3 regions of the Streptomyces sp. NPDC050625 genome follow, and region 1 is predicted to be linked to each of the others. Evidence: riboswitches for the same ligand, from Rfam matches in the RefSeq annotation. Region 1 holds a riboswitch; each other region holds the start of a gene.
The links. A riboswitch is a leader RNA that binds a small molecule or an ion and turns the genes downstream of it on or off. The one in region 1 is predicted to bind thiamine pyrophosphate.
Positions count from the first base shown of each region.

Region 1 (5,254 bases):
GGCCGACTTCCGCGAAACCGGGCACGCGCACTCGATCGGGCAGTGTCTGCTGTCCCAGATGGACGAGGCCGCGCGCCTCGACCACCTGGACCGCTACCCGGTGCAACCCCTCACCCCGTACACCGTGCGCGACGGCCGGAGCCTGCTGCGGCGGCTGGACCGGATGCGCCGGATGGAGCCGGTGACGGAGCGGCAGGAGTACGCGCTGGGGACGGTCTGCGCGGCGATCCCCATCACGGTCGGCACCACGGCGGCCACGATGGCCCTGTCCCTGCCCGCCCACCAGGCGGACCGGCTGCTGCCCGCGGCCCGGCAACTGCAGGCCGAGGTCGGACGGCATCTGGGGACACTGGCGATCTCTATCAGTATCTGAAAACTCACTCCTTGTGATCTCACGTGTACTTTCTGCAAGATTTGACCAGCGTCAAAGGAATCAATCCGGCCGGTCGGTGTCATAAGACGGGGTAGGCGATGCGCGAGTCCGTACAGGCAGAGGTCATGATGAGCTTTCTCGTGTCCGAGGAGCTCTCCTTTCGCATTCCGGTGGAGTTGCGTTACGAGACTTGTGACCCCTATGCCGTGCGGCTGACCTTCCATCTACCCGGAGATGCCCCGGTGACGTGGGCCTTCGGACGGGAACTGCTGATCGACGGGGTGGGCCGGCCGTGCGGGGACGGTGATGTGCACATCGCGCCTGCCGACACGGATGTACTGGGAGAGGTGCTGATCCGGCTTCAGGTCGGTGGCGACCAGGCGGTGTTCCGGTCCTCGGCGCCGCCGCTGGTGGCCTTCCTGGACCGTACGGACAAGTTGGTGCCGCTCGGCCAGGAGGGGGCGCTGGAGGACTTCGACGCCCATCTCGACGAGGCTCTGGTCCGCATCCTGGCCGAGGAGCAGAGCGCAGGCTGACGCGCTACGGCATGGAGGGCGAGGCGCCCCACAGTGACGTGCGGAGCACTGCAGTAACGCTTCTCCTCATTGGGCGCCGGTTCTCCTCATGGGTCACCGTTTCTACCGGAGTGTCACCTCTTGCGCCGTCGTCCCCGGCCGCCGCGCGTCGCGGCCGACTGGACCTCGGCCGGCTTCCCCGCCTTCCCCGCCCCCTGTCCTGGCCGGTCGGCCGACACCACGAGGGCGGCCAGGGCCGTGGTGACCGGCACCGAGGCGACGAGGCCGATCGAGCCCACCAGGGTGCGCACTATCTCCTCCGCCACCAGTTCGCTGTTGGCGACGGTCGTCACGCTGCTCTGCGCGATCGAGAAGAGCAGCAGCAGCGGCAGCGCGGCACCGGCATAGGCGAGTACGAGCGTGTTGACGACGGACGCGATGTGATCACGGCCGATGCGGATGCCCGCCCGGTACAGCCCGCGCCAGCCCATCGATGGATTGGCCTCGTGCAGTTCCCACACCGCCGAGGTCTGGGTCACCGTCACGTCGTCCAGGACACCGAGCGAACCGATGATGACGCCGGCCAGCAGCAGACCGCTCATGTCGATCGACGGATACAGGCCATGGATCAGACCGGTGTTGTCATCGGTGTTGCCCGTCAGCGCGGCCCAGTCGATGAACTCCGAGCCCAGGATGCCGATCAGCAGGAGCGACACCAGCGTGCCGAGCACCGCGACCGAGGTGCGGGCCGACAGGCCGTGGCACATATAGAGCGCGATCAGCATGATGGCGCTCGACCCGACCACCGCCACGACCAGTGGGTTCGAGCCCTGCAGGATCGCGGGCAGGATGAAGAGGGTCAGCACCATGAAGCTGACGGCCAGCGCGACCAGCGCCATGACACCGCGCAACCGGCCCACCACCACGACGGCGAGCGCGAAGATCCCGGCGAGCAGCGCCATCGGGAACTTCCGGTTCACATCGGTGACCGAGTACTGCAGGTCCTTGGGCGCCGAGGGCTCATAGGCGACCACGACCTTCTCGCCCTCGTGCAACTGCCGTGACTGGTCCGGCTGCACGATCTCCGTGAACGTACGGCCCTTGTCCTTGCCGGTGTCGACCTGGATCGTCGCCTTCTTGCAGGTGCCGTTCGCCTCCTGCTGAGCGGAGTTGCCCTCGGCGGTGGAGGTGTCGCCCGTCGGGGCCTGCCCCGAGGCGTTCACCGACTTGCAGCTCAGCTCGACGACCTTGGTGACCGTGGCCTGCTGCGTCTGCCGGTCGAAGCCGACTCCCGTGCGCTGGTGTGACGGGGCTCCACCGGGCCAGAGCACGACGAGTCCGACCACGACCGCCGCGGTGAACGGGATCAGGATCGCCGCGATGACCTTGCGCAGATGCTGGGAGACGGGCGCGGCGGGGCCGTGGCTGTGGCTGTGCGAGTGGCCGTGGCCGCCGCCGTTCCCGTGTCCTGGGGTCTGTCCATGGCCGTGCCCGTGGTGGTTCTCGTCACCGCCACCGTGGCCCTCGTGCTCGTGTCCGCCGCGCTGTCCGGGGCCGGGACGGTGCGGCGGCTCGGGAGGCGGGTAGGGGTACTGCCGTGTCGTGGTCACCGCCAGATCATCGCAAGAACGGTAGGGGCCCTCTGTTCACCGCGGCCGAATTGACGCTAGCGTGGAGGCACCTTTGCACACGCGGGAGCTCGGAGCACCGGGCTGAGAGGGCGCTGACCTCCGTATTTGCGATGTTTCACGTGGAACAGAGTGATGTTTCACATGAAACGCCGGCCGAGACGGAAACCGCTGCGTCGACCGCTGAACCTGTTACCGGGTAATGCCGGCGTAGGGAGTAGGTCTCATGACCAACAAGGACGCACGCACGCCTGCCTCCATGCAGAACCCTGCCCAGGGTGAGGCCGGGAAGTCCATCGGCTGGCACAAGGGGTATGTCGAGGGCTCACGCTCCGATGTACGTGTGCCGGTTCGTCAGGTGCACCTCACCAACGGGCAGTCGGTCACGCTGTACGACACCTCCGGCCCGTACACCGATCCGCTCGTCGAGACGGACGTCCGCAGGGGCCTACCGCCGCTGCGGGAGAACTGGATCATCGCCCGTGGTGACACCGAGGAGTACGCGGGCCGTCCCGTCCGTCCCGAGGACGACGGGGTCAAGCACACTTCTCCCCGCGGCGGTCTGCGCAACCTCGACGCGGTCTTCCCCGGACGCCCGCGTCTGCCGCGCCGCGGCCGTGCCGGCACGGCGGTCACCCAGCTCGCGTATGCGCGCCGGGGGGAGATCACGCCGGAGATGGAGTTCGTGGCCGTGCGGGAGAACGTTGCTCCCGAGGTCGTCCGTGAGGAGATCGCGGCAGGCCGGGCCGTGCTGCCCGCCAACGTCAACCACCCGGAGATCGAGCCGATGATCATCGGCAAGCGGTTCCTGGTGAAGGTCAACGCCAACATCGGCAACTCCGCGGTGACGTCCTCCATCGAGGAGGAGGTCGAGAAGATGACCTGGGCGACCCGCTGGGGCGCCGACACGGTCATGGACCTGTCCACCGGCCGCAACATCCACACCACCCGCGAGTGGGTGCTGCGCAACTCCCCCGTCCCCATCGGCACGGTGCCGCTCTATCAGGCCCTGGAGAAGGTCGACGGCAGGGCCGAGGAACTGACCTGGGAGATCTACAAGGACACGGTCATCGAGCAGGCCGAGCAGGGCGTGGACTACATGACGGTCCACGCGGGCGTCCGCCTGCCGTACGTCCCGCTCACGGCGAACCGCAAGACCGGCATCGTCTCGCGCGGCGGCTCGATCATGGCGGCCTGGTGCCTCGCGCACCACAAGGAGTCGTTCCTGTACGAGAACTTCGAGGAACTCTGCGAGATCCTCGCCGCCTACGACGTCACGTACTCGCTGGGCGACGGCCTTCGGCCGGGTTCGATCGCCGACGCCAACGACGAGGCGCAATTCGCGGAACTCCGAACGCTCGGGGAACTCAACCGGATCGCCAAGCGTTTTGATGTTCAGACCATGATCGAGGGGCCGGGACACGTCCCGATGCACAAGATCAAGGAGAACATCGACCTTCAGCAGGAGATCTGCGATGAAGCTCCGTTCTATACGCTCGGCCCGCTGACGACGGACGTCGCGCCGGCGTACGACCACATCACCTCCGGCATCGGTGCCGCGATGATCGCCTGGTGGGGCACGGCCATGCTCTGCTATGTCACGCCCAAGGAGCACTTGGGCCTGCCCAACCGTGACGACGTCAAGACCGGCGTCATCACCTACAAGATCGCCGCCCACGCAGCCGACCTCGCCAAGGGGCACCCTGGTGCGCAGGAGTGGGACGACGCTCTGTCCGACGCGCGCTTCGAGTTCCGGTGGGAGGACCAGTTCAACCTCGCCCTGGACCCGGACACGGCACGGGAGTTCCACGACGAGACCCTGCCGGCGGAGCCGGCCAAGACCGCTCACTTCTGCTCGATGTGCGGGCCGAAGTTCTGCTCGATGAAAATCAGCCAATCCATCACAGAGCGATTCGGTGGCGGGGCGGCTGAGGGGGCGTCGCCGGAGGAGGTCGCGGAGGGGATGCTCCAGAAGTCGAAGGAGTTCGCGGCCGGCGGGAACCGGGTGTACCTGCCGCTTGCGGATTGATGTGCGTTCAGGCGCTGTCCTTCAATGGGGGGCAGCGCCGGGCACGCTTACCTTGACAGTGCCCAGATGACGAGGAGCGGGCCGTAGACAGCTACGAGGGCGCAGAGGAGGCGCCTCCACTCGAACGTCACGTCGAGCTGGACCGGGCCGTTGCTCTTGCCGGGGCGCGCCTGGGACGCGGTACGGTGCGCCTCCCCAAGCAGCCGAAGGGCTCTTTGGTGGGTCCGGTATCCGGTAAAAGCGCCCATCAGTGAACTGCCGAAGGCGACCGAGCCGATAGTGCGCCCGTCTCGCAGAGCGATGATCAGGCCGTCGTCGGCCGTCACCCGCGCGACCTCGTTCCAAGCAACGGTCGAAGTAACGAGGAAGTTGGTGATGGACACGCGGTCGGCGGTACTGCGGATCGCGGAGTCCCACCCAAGCGCCCAGAAGAAGATCGACATTCCGCCGAGCAGGAACGCCGCTTGCGGTTCGACGTGCAGCGGCCCGATGAGCAGAGCGGCGCAGGCGTAGCTCGCGATCGCGCTGGTCACTGGCAGCCACACATACGCGGGCCGTCTGATTACCCTCATCCGCATCGCGGGCCACCCCCAAGAACGATCCTCCACAACGGACAGAGGCCGGGTCAAGATCGTTAAGGCCCCAAGGCAGAGGCCTTGCGGTACCAGCCGGATGGAGATCGAGGAGGGCATGGCTCAGAAGTCGAAGG
Region 1 covers NZ_JBFAIQ010000005.1:15,769-21,022, reverse strand. Annotated here, with positions in the region: gene AB0I54_RS13345 (helix-turn-helix domain-containing protein) at 1-373, shown strand, start outside; gene AB0I54_RS13340 (SsgA family sporulation/cell division regulator) at 472-909, shown strand; gene AB0I54_RS13335 (YibE/F family protein) at 1,023-2,498, opposite strand; TPP riboswitch at 2,570-2,750, shown strand; gene thiC (phosphomethylpyrimidine synthase ThiC) at 2,743-4,545, shown strand; gene AB0I54_RS13325 (hypothetical protein) at 4,593-5,078, opposite strand.

Region 2 (5,254 bases), on a different contig from region 1:
TCGTCGGTGAGCCCCGCGCGGGCCTCGCGGAGCCGGGCCAGCAGCGCCACGGCGTCCTGCGGCCGGAGGTCCGGGGTGCGCGCGGCGGCCTCGGCCACCAGCTCGTCCAGCTCGTACGGCAGTCCGGGCACGGTGGCCGAGGGCGGCGGCACGTCCTCGTGGATGTGCTTGTAGAGCACCGTGGCCGGGGAGTCCCCGGCGTGCGGCTTCTCGCCGGTCAGCATCTCGTACAGGACGACACCGCACGCGTACACGTCCACCCGCGGGTCGGCCGTGCCGTGCTCGATCTGCTCCGGCGCGAGATAGGAGACGGTGCCCAGCACGGTGCCCGTGGTGTTCGTCACCGTGTCCACGGACCGCACCAGACCGAAGTCGGCGACCTTGACCCGCCCGTCGTCCCCTATCAACACGTTCTCGGGCTTCATGTCACGGTGCACGAACCCGGCGCGGTGCGCGCCGCCGAGCGCGGCGAGCACCGGCTCCAGGATGTCCAGCGCCGCACGCGGCTGCAGCGCACCGCGCTCGCGCAGCACGTCACGCAGCGTGCACCCGGCGATGTACTCCATCGCGAGATACACATACGACCCGTCGGCCCCCTGGTCGAAGACCTGCACCACGTTGGGGTGCGCCAGCCGCGCCACGGACTTCGCCTCGCGGATGAACCGCTCCACGAACGACCCGTCGGCCGCCAGCGTCGGATGCATCACCTTGAGCGCGAGCACCCGGTCCAGACGGGTGTCCAGGGCCCGGTAGACCGTGGCCATCCCGCCGACCGCGATCCGCGCCTCGACGCGATAACGGCCGTCGAGCACCTGCCCGACGAGAGGGTCCTGAAGGGTCGTATCCACGCAGGTGAGTGTACGAGCCGCGACCGACAGGGCCGGGGGTTACGCCGATCCGGGGACGGAATGCAGCAGAGCTGTGACTGTTGTGCGACTAGAAGGCGGGGCGCTCGGGATCCAGGTGTGCGCGCCCCTCGGAGGGGGAGGAGGCCTCCGCGAAGTGCCGGGGCGGGATGCGGCCCGCCCGGCGTGCCAGCCGGCCCGCCTCCACCGCGTGCTTCATCGCCTCCGCCATCAGCACCGGCTCCTGGGCCCGCGTCACCGCCGAGGCGAGCATCACACCCGCGCACCCCAATTCCATCGCCAGCGCCACGTCCGAGGCGGTGCCGGCCCCCGCGTCCAGGATCACCGGCACGCGCGCGTGCTCGACGATCAGCTGGAAGTTGTGCGGATTGCGGATGCCGAGCCCGGAGCCGATCGGCGAGCCCAGCGGCATGACCGCGGCGCAGCCGACGTCCTCCAGCTTCCGGGCCAGCACGGGGTCGTCATTGGTGTACGGCAGGACGGTGAAGCCGTCGTCCACCAGCGTCTCCGCCGCGTCCAGCAGCTCGACCGGATCCGGCAGCAGCGTCCGCTCGTCGGCGATGACCTCCAGCTTGATCAGATCGGTGCCCAGCGCCTCCCGCGCCAGCCGCGCCGTGAGCACGGCCTCACCCGCGGTGAAACACCCCGCCGTGTTCGGCAGCACCCGGATGCCGAGCCGCTCCAGCACCGACAGCACGGAGCCGTGCACCCCGGGATCGACCCGCCGCATCGCTACCGTCGTCAGCTCCGTGCCGGAGGCGACCAGTGCCCGCTCCAGCACATCCAGGCTGGGCGCACCGCCCGTACCCATGATCAGCCGGGAGGAGAGGGGCGTACCACCGAGGACAAAGGGATCGTCGGCCATGGGTCAGCCTCCTTGCACGGCGGTGAGGACTTCGACGCGGTCTCCCTCGCGCAGGGCCGTGGCGGACCACTGCGCGCGCGGGACGACGGTTTCGTTGAGCGCGGCGGCCACTCCGCGCGGTGCCGCGGTGAGCGACCGCACCAGGGTGTCGAGAGCGGTGCCGGGCGCGACCTCCCGGCGCTCCCCGTTGACCGAGATGTTCATGCGGGCTGCTCCGAAGGGACCGGGGCCGACGGGACGGCGACTGCGTTTCCGAACCGCTGCGGTGTGAAGGGGCGGGCCAGGTCCGGGAGTTCACCCGTGACCAGGACGTGGGCCATGACATCGCCGGTGACCGGTGTGAGCAGCACGCCGTTGCGGAAGTGCCCGGTGGCCATCAGCAGCCCGTCGAGCGCGGTCGGACCGAGCATCGGCGCGTTGTCCGGGGAGCCGGGGCGCAGTCCGGCCTGCGTCTCCACCAGCGGCAGCTCGGTGATCCCCGGCATCAGCTCATGGGCGTCCCGCAGCAGTTCGTACACACCGCCCGCGGTCACCGTCGTGTCCCAGCCCAGCTCCTCGCTCGTCGCCCCCACGACCAGCTCGCCGTTCTCCCGGGGCACCAGGTAGACATGCCCGCCGCGCACCACGGCCCGTACGGTACGGCTCAGGAAGGGCGCGTACCGCCGAGGCACCGTCAGCCGCACCACCTGCCCCTTCACCGGCCGCACCGGCGGCAGCAGACCGTCCGGCACGCCCGCGAGCCGCCCGCTCAGGCTGCCGGCCGCGAGCACCACCCGGTCCGCGCCCAGGACGTCTCCCTCACGGGTGACGACACCGGCGGCCCGGTCCCGTACGACCGACAGCCGCTCCGCCCACGTGCGGTGGAACACCACCCCCGCGCGCTCGCACGCGGCCACCAGCGCGGCCGTCAGCCGCCGCGGATCGATCTGATCGTCGCCGTCCACCCGCAGCCCGCCGCGCACACCGGGCGCGAGCATCGGCTCCAGGCGCCGGCACTCCCGCCCCGACAGCCACTCGGACTCCAGGCCCGACCGCTGCTGCAGGGCGTGCAGTTCGCGCAGATGGGCGCGGTCGTCGGCGTCCAGCGCGACGGCGAGCGTGCCGCACCGCCGGTAGCCGACGTCGTGGCCGGTGACCTCGGTGAGCTCGGCCACGAAGTCCGGATAGCGGCGGGCCGAGGCGAGGTTCAGGCCCAGCAGGGTCTGCTCGCCGTAGTGCAGTTCCGTGACCGCGGCCAGCATCCCGGCCGCCACCTGGGCGGCCCCGCCGCCCGGCTCGGGATCCACCACGGCGGTGACGAGCCCGCGCTGCGCGGCCCGCCAGGCCGTGACCAGGCCGATGATTCCGCCCCCCACGACGAGGACGTCTGACGTACGTGACGACATGGGCGTCCAGCCCCTCCCTTCGCCGGCATGACCCGGATCAGGTTCGTACGGTCGGAGGCCGCCAGCCTCCCTCTCAGCCCGGTGCGTCCGGGCTCCCGCGAGTGCTTGTACGGTGGCCACCCTAGCCCGCGGAGCTTCGCCCGGGTAAGGGAGCCTCCGTCCACGGCCCGATCGGGAGGCGCGGCGGGCCCAGCGGAACGAGCGTTGTGGAGCAGGTCACCCAGCACGCCCCCTGACTGACAGTTTGTCAGTTGTCTATGGTGATCTGGTGAGCGAGCAGACGCAGCAACGGGGCACGTCACAGGCACGGCGCGTGGTCGTCGTCGGCGCGGGCATGGCCGGGGTGCAGACCGCGGTCGCCCTGCGGGAACAGGGCTTCACCGGCACCGTCACGCTGATCGGCGCGGAGCCGCACCAGCCCTACGACCGGCCGCCGCTGTCCAAGGCCGTGCTGCTCGGCAAGGCCGAGGGCTCCGCCTTCGACGTCGACTTCGAGTCGCTCGGCATCGAACTGCGACTGGGGTGCGAGGCGGACGGCGCGCGCCCCGCCGACCACGAGCTGGACACCGAGTCCGGGCCCGTTCCGTACGACGTCCTGGTCGTCGCGACCGGCGCCGAACCGATCCGCCTGCCCGGCACGGAGGGCGTCCCCGGAGTGCATCTGCTGCGCACCTTGGACGACGCCGAACGGCTGCGGCCCGTGCTCTCCCAGCAGCACGACATCGTGGTCGTCGGCGCGGGCTGGATCGGCGCCGAGTTCGCCACGGCGGCCCGCGAGGCGGGCTGTGCGGTGACGGTCGTCGAGGCCGCCGACCGCCCCCTCGCGGGAGCCCTTCCCGCCGAGGTGGCCGCGCCGATGACCGCCTGGTACGCCGACAGCGGAGCCGCGCTGCGCACCCACGCGCGCGTGGAGCGCATCGAGCCGGGCGCGGTGGTGCTCGACGACGGCGCGCGGCTGCCCGCGGGCGCCGTCGTGGTCGGCATCGGCGCGCGCCCCGCCACCGACTGGCTCACCGGCTCCGGCATCGAACTCGGCGCGCACCGCGAGATCGTGGCCGACGACCATCTGCGCGCCTCCACCCCCGACGTGTACGCGGTCGGCGACTGCGCCTCCTTCCCGTCGGCCCGGTACGGCGAGCGGCTGCTCGTCCACCACTGGGACAACGCCCTCCAGGGCCCGCGCACGGTCGCCGCCAACATCATCGGCGAGGAACCGGCCGTCTACGACCCCGTGCCCTACTTCTGGTCCGAGCAGTTCGGCCGCTTCGTCCAGTACGCCGGTCACCACGCGTCCGCCGACACGCTGCTGTGGCGCGGCGACCCGCTCGGGCCCGCCTGGACCGTCTGCTGGCTCCGCGAGGGCCGCCTCGTCGCCCTGCTGGCGGTGGGCCGGCCACGGGACCTGGCCCAGGGGCGGCGGCTGATCGAGGCGGGCACGCCGGTGGTCGCGGAGCTGCTGACGGATCCGGCGCGGCCCTTGAAACAGGCCGCGGCACGGTAGTGAAAAAGCCCAGCTCGGACGGGCCCGGCTTCCGAGTGTCAGTCCGGGATGGCAGGCTGTTTCCGTGACCGAGATTGACGCAAAGATCGATGCTCTCGTCCCCGCCTGGCTCACGCTGCCCGACATCGCCGAACAACTCGGCGTCGAGGTGACACGTGTGCGGCAGCTGGTCAAGGAGGGCCAGCTCATCGCCGTACGCCGTGGCGAGAACCGCGCGCTGCACGTCCCCGCCGCCTTCATCGACGAGGACAAGGTGGTCAAGGGCCTGTCCGGGACCCTGACGCTGCTGCGGGACGACGGCTTCACGGACGAAGAGATGCTGGAGTGGCTCTTCACTCCCGACCCGAGCCTGCCCGGCACCCCCGCCCAGGCACTGAGTGAGAACCGCGGCACGGAGGTGAAGCGCCGCGCCCAGGCGCTCGCCGTCTGATCCCAACACACCGATACGCCGCAGCGACGTACGCCGAGGGGCCGTGGCCCGGCCCGGCCCCTGGGTGGCGTGCGCCCGCGCCGCCATCGCATCGGACCGCATCGCATCGCCATCGGACCGCATCGCATCGCTTCGCTTCGCACCGACAACCGGGGGAGTCAACCCATGCCCGACACCGCAAGCGCACGTGCCCGTCTCGCCGACGCC
Region 2 covers NZ_JBFAIQ010000007.1:73,278-78,531, forward strand. Annotated here, with positions in the region: gene pknB (Stk1 family PASTA domain-containing Ser/Thr kinase) at 1-848, opposite strand, end outside; gene AB0I54_RS18355 (thiazole synthase) at 937-1,731, opposite strand; gene thiS (sulfur carrier protein ThiS) at 1,735-1,935, opposite strand; gene thiO (glycine oxidase ThiO) at 1,932-3,116, opposite strand; TPP riboswitch at 3,114-3,225, opposite strand; gene AB0I54_RS18370 (FAD-dependent oxidoreductase) at 3,385-4,617, shown strand; gene AB0I54_RS18375 (Rv2175c family DNA-binding protein) at 4,682-5,047, shown strand; gene thiE (thiamine phosphate synthase) at 5,213-5,254, shown strand, end outside.
Region 2: it holds a riboswitch for thiamine pyrophosphate, as region 1 does, so the genes downstream of both, thiO (glycine oxidase ThiO) here and thiC (phosphomethylpyrimidine synthase ThiC) in region 1, are expected to answer to the same signal.

Region 3 (5,254 bases), on a different contig from region 1:
GTCAGTAGTGCGTGCCGTACCAGGTCCAGCGTGAGGTCTCGATGCCGTCCTGGCCCCAGGGGGTGGAGTAGACGGCGTCACCGTTGGCCGAGGTGCGCAGAAGGTTTCCGTCGAGGTTGCGCAGGTCGTCGTAGTCGGCGTTCCAGAACTGATCGGGACCGTTCCCGCAGGCGGACATCCACAGGGCGTTGGTGGCGGACTTGGTGTCCGTGGTGAGGCACTGGCCGGTGGCCGCGCTCACCAGCCGGCGGTACGTCCGCCCGGAGGGGTAGTCCTGCCACGTTTCGCCGCCCCAGTTCCAGTAGGTGCCCGGCGACTGGTTGCAGGAGCCCGACCATACCTTGTCGGTCACGGTCGACGCGGTGAGGCAGTTGCCCTCGTAGGCGTTCTTGTACGTCCAGTCGGTCGCCGCGGACGCGGTGGACAGCGAGCCCGCCACGGTGAGCATGAGGGCGGCGAGTCCCATGGGCACGGTCAGGCGCAGGGTCTTCAGCGGTTTCATGATCGCGAGAATTGAGGGCAGGGGAGGTGTCCATGCAAATCAAACGTGAACACGTCATGTCTCTTCGGTCATGTTCGCGCCAAGCTCGGCGACGGTGATCCATCCACGGCGACACGGTGGGCCCCGGGCCATCCACGGCGACACGGTGGGCCCCGGGCCACCCATGGCGAAACGGCGGGGCCCCGGGCCACCCAAGTGGATCTGCGACACTGGTACCGCCATGCCTAAGCCCGGAGAACTCACTTTCGTCGCCCCCCGCGGAGCCAAGCTGCCGCCGCGGCATCTTGCCGACCTCTCGCCCGCCGAGCGGAAGGAAGCCGTTGCCGCCGTCGGGGAGAAGCCGTTTCGTGCCAAGCAGCTGTCTCAGCACTACTTTGCGCGCTACGCGCACGACCCGGCCGAGTGGACCGACATCCCGGCCGCGTCTCGCGGCAAGCTGCAGGAAGCGCTGCTTCCCGAGCTGATGACCGTCGTGCGGCATCTGTCGACCGATCAGGGGACCACGCGCAAGACGCTGTGGCGGCTGTTCGACGGGACGCTCGTCGAGTCGGTGCTGATGCGGTACCCGGACCGGGTGACGATGTGCATCAGCTCGCAGGCGGGGTGCGGGATGAACTGCCCGTTCTGCGCGACCGGGCAGGCGGGGCTCGACCGGAATCTGTCCACCGCCGAGATCGTGCACCAGATCGTGGACGGGATGCGGGCGCTCAGGGACGGCGAGGTGCCCGGCGGCCCGGCCCGGCTGTCCAACATCGTGTTCATGGGCATGGGCGAGCCGCTCGCCAACTACAAGCGGGTCGTGGCGGCGATCCGTGCGCTCACCGATCCCGAGCCGGACGGGCTCGGGCTGTCGCAGCGCGGGATCACCGTGTCGACCGTCGGGCTCGTCCCGGCCATCCACCGCTTCGCCGACGAGGGCTTCAAGTGCCGGCTGGCGATCTCCCTGCACGCTCCCGACGACGAACTGCGCGACACCCTCGTCCCCGTGAACACGCGGTGGAAGGTGCGCGAGGTGCTCGACGCCGGATTCGAGTACGTCGCCAGGTCCGGCCGCCGGCTGTCCATCGAGTACGCGCTGATCCGGGACATCAACGACCAGGCCTGGCGCGGCGACCGGCTCGGCCGGCTGCTCAAGGGCAAGCCCGTGCACGTCAACCTCATCCCGCTGAACCCGACGCCGGGTTCCAAGTGGACCGCGTCGCGGCCGGAGGACGAGAAGGCGTTCGTCGAGGCCATCGCGGCTCATGGGGTGCCGGTCACCATCCGGGACACCCGTGGCCAGGAGATCGACGGAGCGTGTGGTCAGCTCGCGGCCACCGAGAGGTAATCTGGCTGAGTTCCATTGCGTCTCACCACATCTTCATATTCCGACAGGGGAGCGCCACAGCGCTGAGAGTGCGGCAATCGGGCCGCAGACCCTCTGAACCTCGCCCAGGTCATTCTGGGTAGGAAGTTCGGTCACTACTCAAGCTGTTGCGCCCTGCCCGGACAATCCGGGTAGGGCCGCGTCTCTTCCTGGTCAACCCCAGGAGGAATCCAGTGCACAACAAGACCTTCGTCGCCGTCGCCGTCGCCGTCGGGCTCGGTCTCGTCACGCTGTCCGCGTGCGGGTCGTCCGACGGCAAGGGGTCGGCCGACTCCAAGACCGTCACCCTCGTCAGCCACGACTCGTGGGCCGTCTCGAAGAACGTGCTCAAGGACTTCGAGAAGCAGTCCGGGTACAAGGTCAAGGTCCTCAACGACGGCGACGCGGGCCAGGCCGTCAACAAGGCGATCCTCACCAAGGACAACCCCCAGGGCGACGTCTTCTTCGGCGTCGACAACACCCTGCTCTCCCGCGCCCTCGACAACGGGCTGTTCCAGTCGTACGAGGCCAAGGGCTCCGACCTGATCCTGCCCCAGTACCGGGTCGACCAGGACAAGCACCGGGTCACGCCCATCGACACCGGCGACATCTGTGTCAACTACGACAAGGCCTACTTCGACAAGCACAAGCTGACCCCGCCGTCGTCCTTCGACGACCTGGTCAAGCCGGAGTACAAGAACCTCCTCGTCACGGAGAACGCGGCGACCTCCTCGCCCGGCCTCGGCTTCCTGCTCGGCAGCGCCGCGAAGTTCGGCGACGGCAACTGGCCGGACTACTGGAAGAAGCTGAAGGCCAACGGCGTCAAGGTGGTCGACGGCTGGGAGCAGGCCTACAACGAGGAGTTCTCCGGTTCGGCCGGCGGCAAGAAGGCGGGCGGCGACCGTCCGCTCGTCGTCTCGTACGCCTCCTCGCCGCCCGCCGAGGTCATCTTCGCCAAGCCGAAGCCCAGCACCGCCCCCACCGGCGTGGCCACCGGCACCTGCTTCCGGCAGACCGAGTACGCGGGCCTGCTGAGCAACGCCCGCAACACCAAGGGCGCCAAGGCGTTCCTCGACTTCCTGGTCGGCAAGGAGTTCCAGGAGGACATGCCGCTCAACATGTTCGTCTACCCGGTGCGCGAGGGCGCCCAGGTGCCCGCCGAGTTCGTGAAGTACGGCCCGCAGGCCAAGGACCCGGAGACCATGGCCCCCGAAAAGATCGCCGCCAACCGTGACCAGTGGGTCAAGTCGTGGACGTCGCTCGTACTGAAGTAGCCAAGGGCCGTACGGGGAACGCGGCGCGGCTCGGACTGATGGCCGGGCCGGTCGCGTTCTTCGCGCTGTTCTTCGCCTACCCCGTCGCCGCGATCGTCGCCCGCGGTCTGAAGGCCGACGGCGTCTGGCGGTTCGGGCGGATCACGGACGTACTCGCGCAGTCCGACATCCGGCACGTGCTGTGGTTCACCACCTGGCAGGCGCTCGCCTCCACCGCGCTCACCCTGCTGGTCGCGCTGCCCGCCGCGTATGTCTTCGCGCGCCTCGACTTTCCGGGCAAGCAGGTCCTGCGGGCCGTCGTCACCGTCCCGTTCGTGCTGCCCACCGTCGTCGTCGGTACGGCGTTCCTCGCGCTGGTCGGCCGGGGCGGGCTGCTCGACGACCTGTGGGGCGTACGGCTGGACACGACCGTGTGGGCGATCCTGCTGGCGCACGTCTTCTTCAACTACGCGGTCGTCGTCCGCACGGTGGGCGGTCTGTGGTCGCAGCTCGACCCGCGCCAGGAGGAGGCCGCCCGGATGCTGGGCACCTCGCCCCTGGCGGCCTGGCGCAAGGTGACCCTCCTGGCGCTGGCGCCCGCCGTGGCCGCCGCCGCGCTGATGGTGTTCCTGTTCACCTTCACCTCCTTCGGTGTGGTGCAGATCCTCGGCGGTCCGACCTTCTCGACCCTCGAAGTCGAGATCTACCGGCAGACCTCCGAGATCTTCGACCTCTCCACGGCCGCCGTCCTCACGATCGTCCAGTTCGTCGCGGTGGGCGCCATCCTCGCCGTGCACGCGTGGACCGTACGGCGCCGGGAGACGGCGCTGCGGCTGGTGGACGCGTCGGTGACGGCGCGCCGGCCGCGCGGGGCGGGGCAGTGGGCGCTGCTGGCCGGTGTCCTCGCCACGGTCGCCGTGCTCCTCGTCCTGCCGCTCGCGGTCCTGGTGCAGCGTTCCTTCGACACCCCCGGCTTCAGCTACTACCGGGCGCTGACCCGCGACGACGGCGGTACGTTCCTGGTGGCGCCGATCAGCGCGATCGGGAACTCGCTCCAGTACGCCGTCGCCGCCACCGCCATCGCCGTGGTCATCGGCGCCCTCGCCGCCGCCGCGCTCGCCCGCCGTGACGCCGGCCGGATCGTCCGCGGCTTCGACGCGCTGCTGATGCTGCCGCTGGGCGTGTCCGCGGTGACCGTCGGCTTCGGATTCCTCATCGCCCTCGACAAGCCGCCGCTGGATCTGCGTCAGTCCTGGATCCTCGTGCCGCTCGCGCAGGCGCTGGTCGGTGTGCCCTTCGTCGTACGGACCATGCTGCCCGTGCTGCGAGCGGTGGACGGGCGGCTTCGGGAGGCGGCGGCCGTGCTCGGGGCGTCGCCGTGGCGGGTGTGGCGGGAGGTCGATCTGCCGATGGTGCGGCGGGCGCTGCTGATCGCTGCCGGGTTCGCCTTCGCCGTGTCGCTGGGGGAGTTCGGCGCGACCGTGTTCATCGCGCGGCCCGACAACCCGACGCTGCCCGTCGCGGTGGCGCGGCTCCTCGGCCGGCCCGGTGATCTCAACTACGGGCAGGCGATGGCCCTGTCGACGATTCTGATGGTGGTGTGCGCGGTGGCGCTGCTGGTGCTCGAACGGCTGCGGACCGACCGGACGGGGGAGTTCTGATGCTGCTGAGCCTTGAGTCCGCGACCGTGCGCTTCGGCGGGCGGGCCGTGCTCGACGCCGTCGATCTCGATGTCTGCGAGCACGAGATCGTGTGTGTGCTCGGGCCCAGCGGCAGCGGCAAGTCGACGCTGCTGCGGGCGGTGGCCGGGCTCCAGCCGCTGGACCTCGGACGGGTGTCGCTCGACGGGCGCGACCAGGGCCGGGTCCCCGCGCACAAGCGGGGGGTCGGGCTGATGTTCCAGGACCATCAGCTGTTCCCGCAGCGTGACGTGGGCGGCAACGTGGCGTTCGGGCTGCGGATGCGCGGGGAGGCCAAGGGGGAACAGGACGCCCAGGTACGGGAGTTGCTGGAGCTCGTGGGGCTTCCGGGCGCCGCCCGCCGGGCCGTCGCCGGGCTGTCCGGCGGTGAGCAGCAGCGGGTGGCGCTGGCCCGGGCCCTCGCGCCCCGGCCCCGGCTGCTGATGCTGGACGAGCCGCTCGGCCAGCTGGACCG
Region 3 covers NZ_JBFAIQ010000013.1:96,307-101,560, reverse strand. Annotated here, with positions in the region: gene AB0I54_RS26730 (hypothetical protein) at 2-502, opposite strand; gene rlmN (23S rRNA (adenine(2503)-C(2))-methyltransferase RlmN) at 723-1,829, shown strand; TPP riboswitch at 1,865-1,972, shown strand; gene AB0I54_RS26720 (thiamine ABC transporter substrate-binding protein) at 2,042-3,121, shown strand; gene AB0I54_RS26715 (iron ABC transporter permease) at 3,160-4,761, shown strand; gene AB0I54_RS26710 (ABC transporter ATP-binding protein) at 4,761-5,254, shown strand, end outside.
Region 3: it holds a riboswitch for thiamine pyrophosphate, as region 1 does, so the genes downstream of both, AB0I54_RS26720 (thiamine ABC transporter substrate-binding protein) here and thiC (phosphomethylpyrimidine synthase ThiC) in region 1, are expected to answer to the same signal.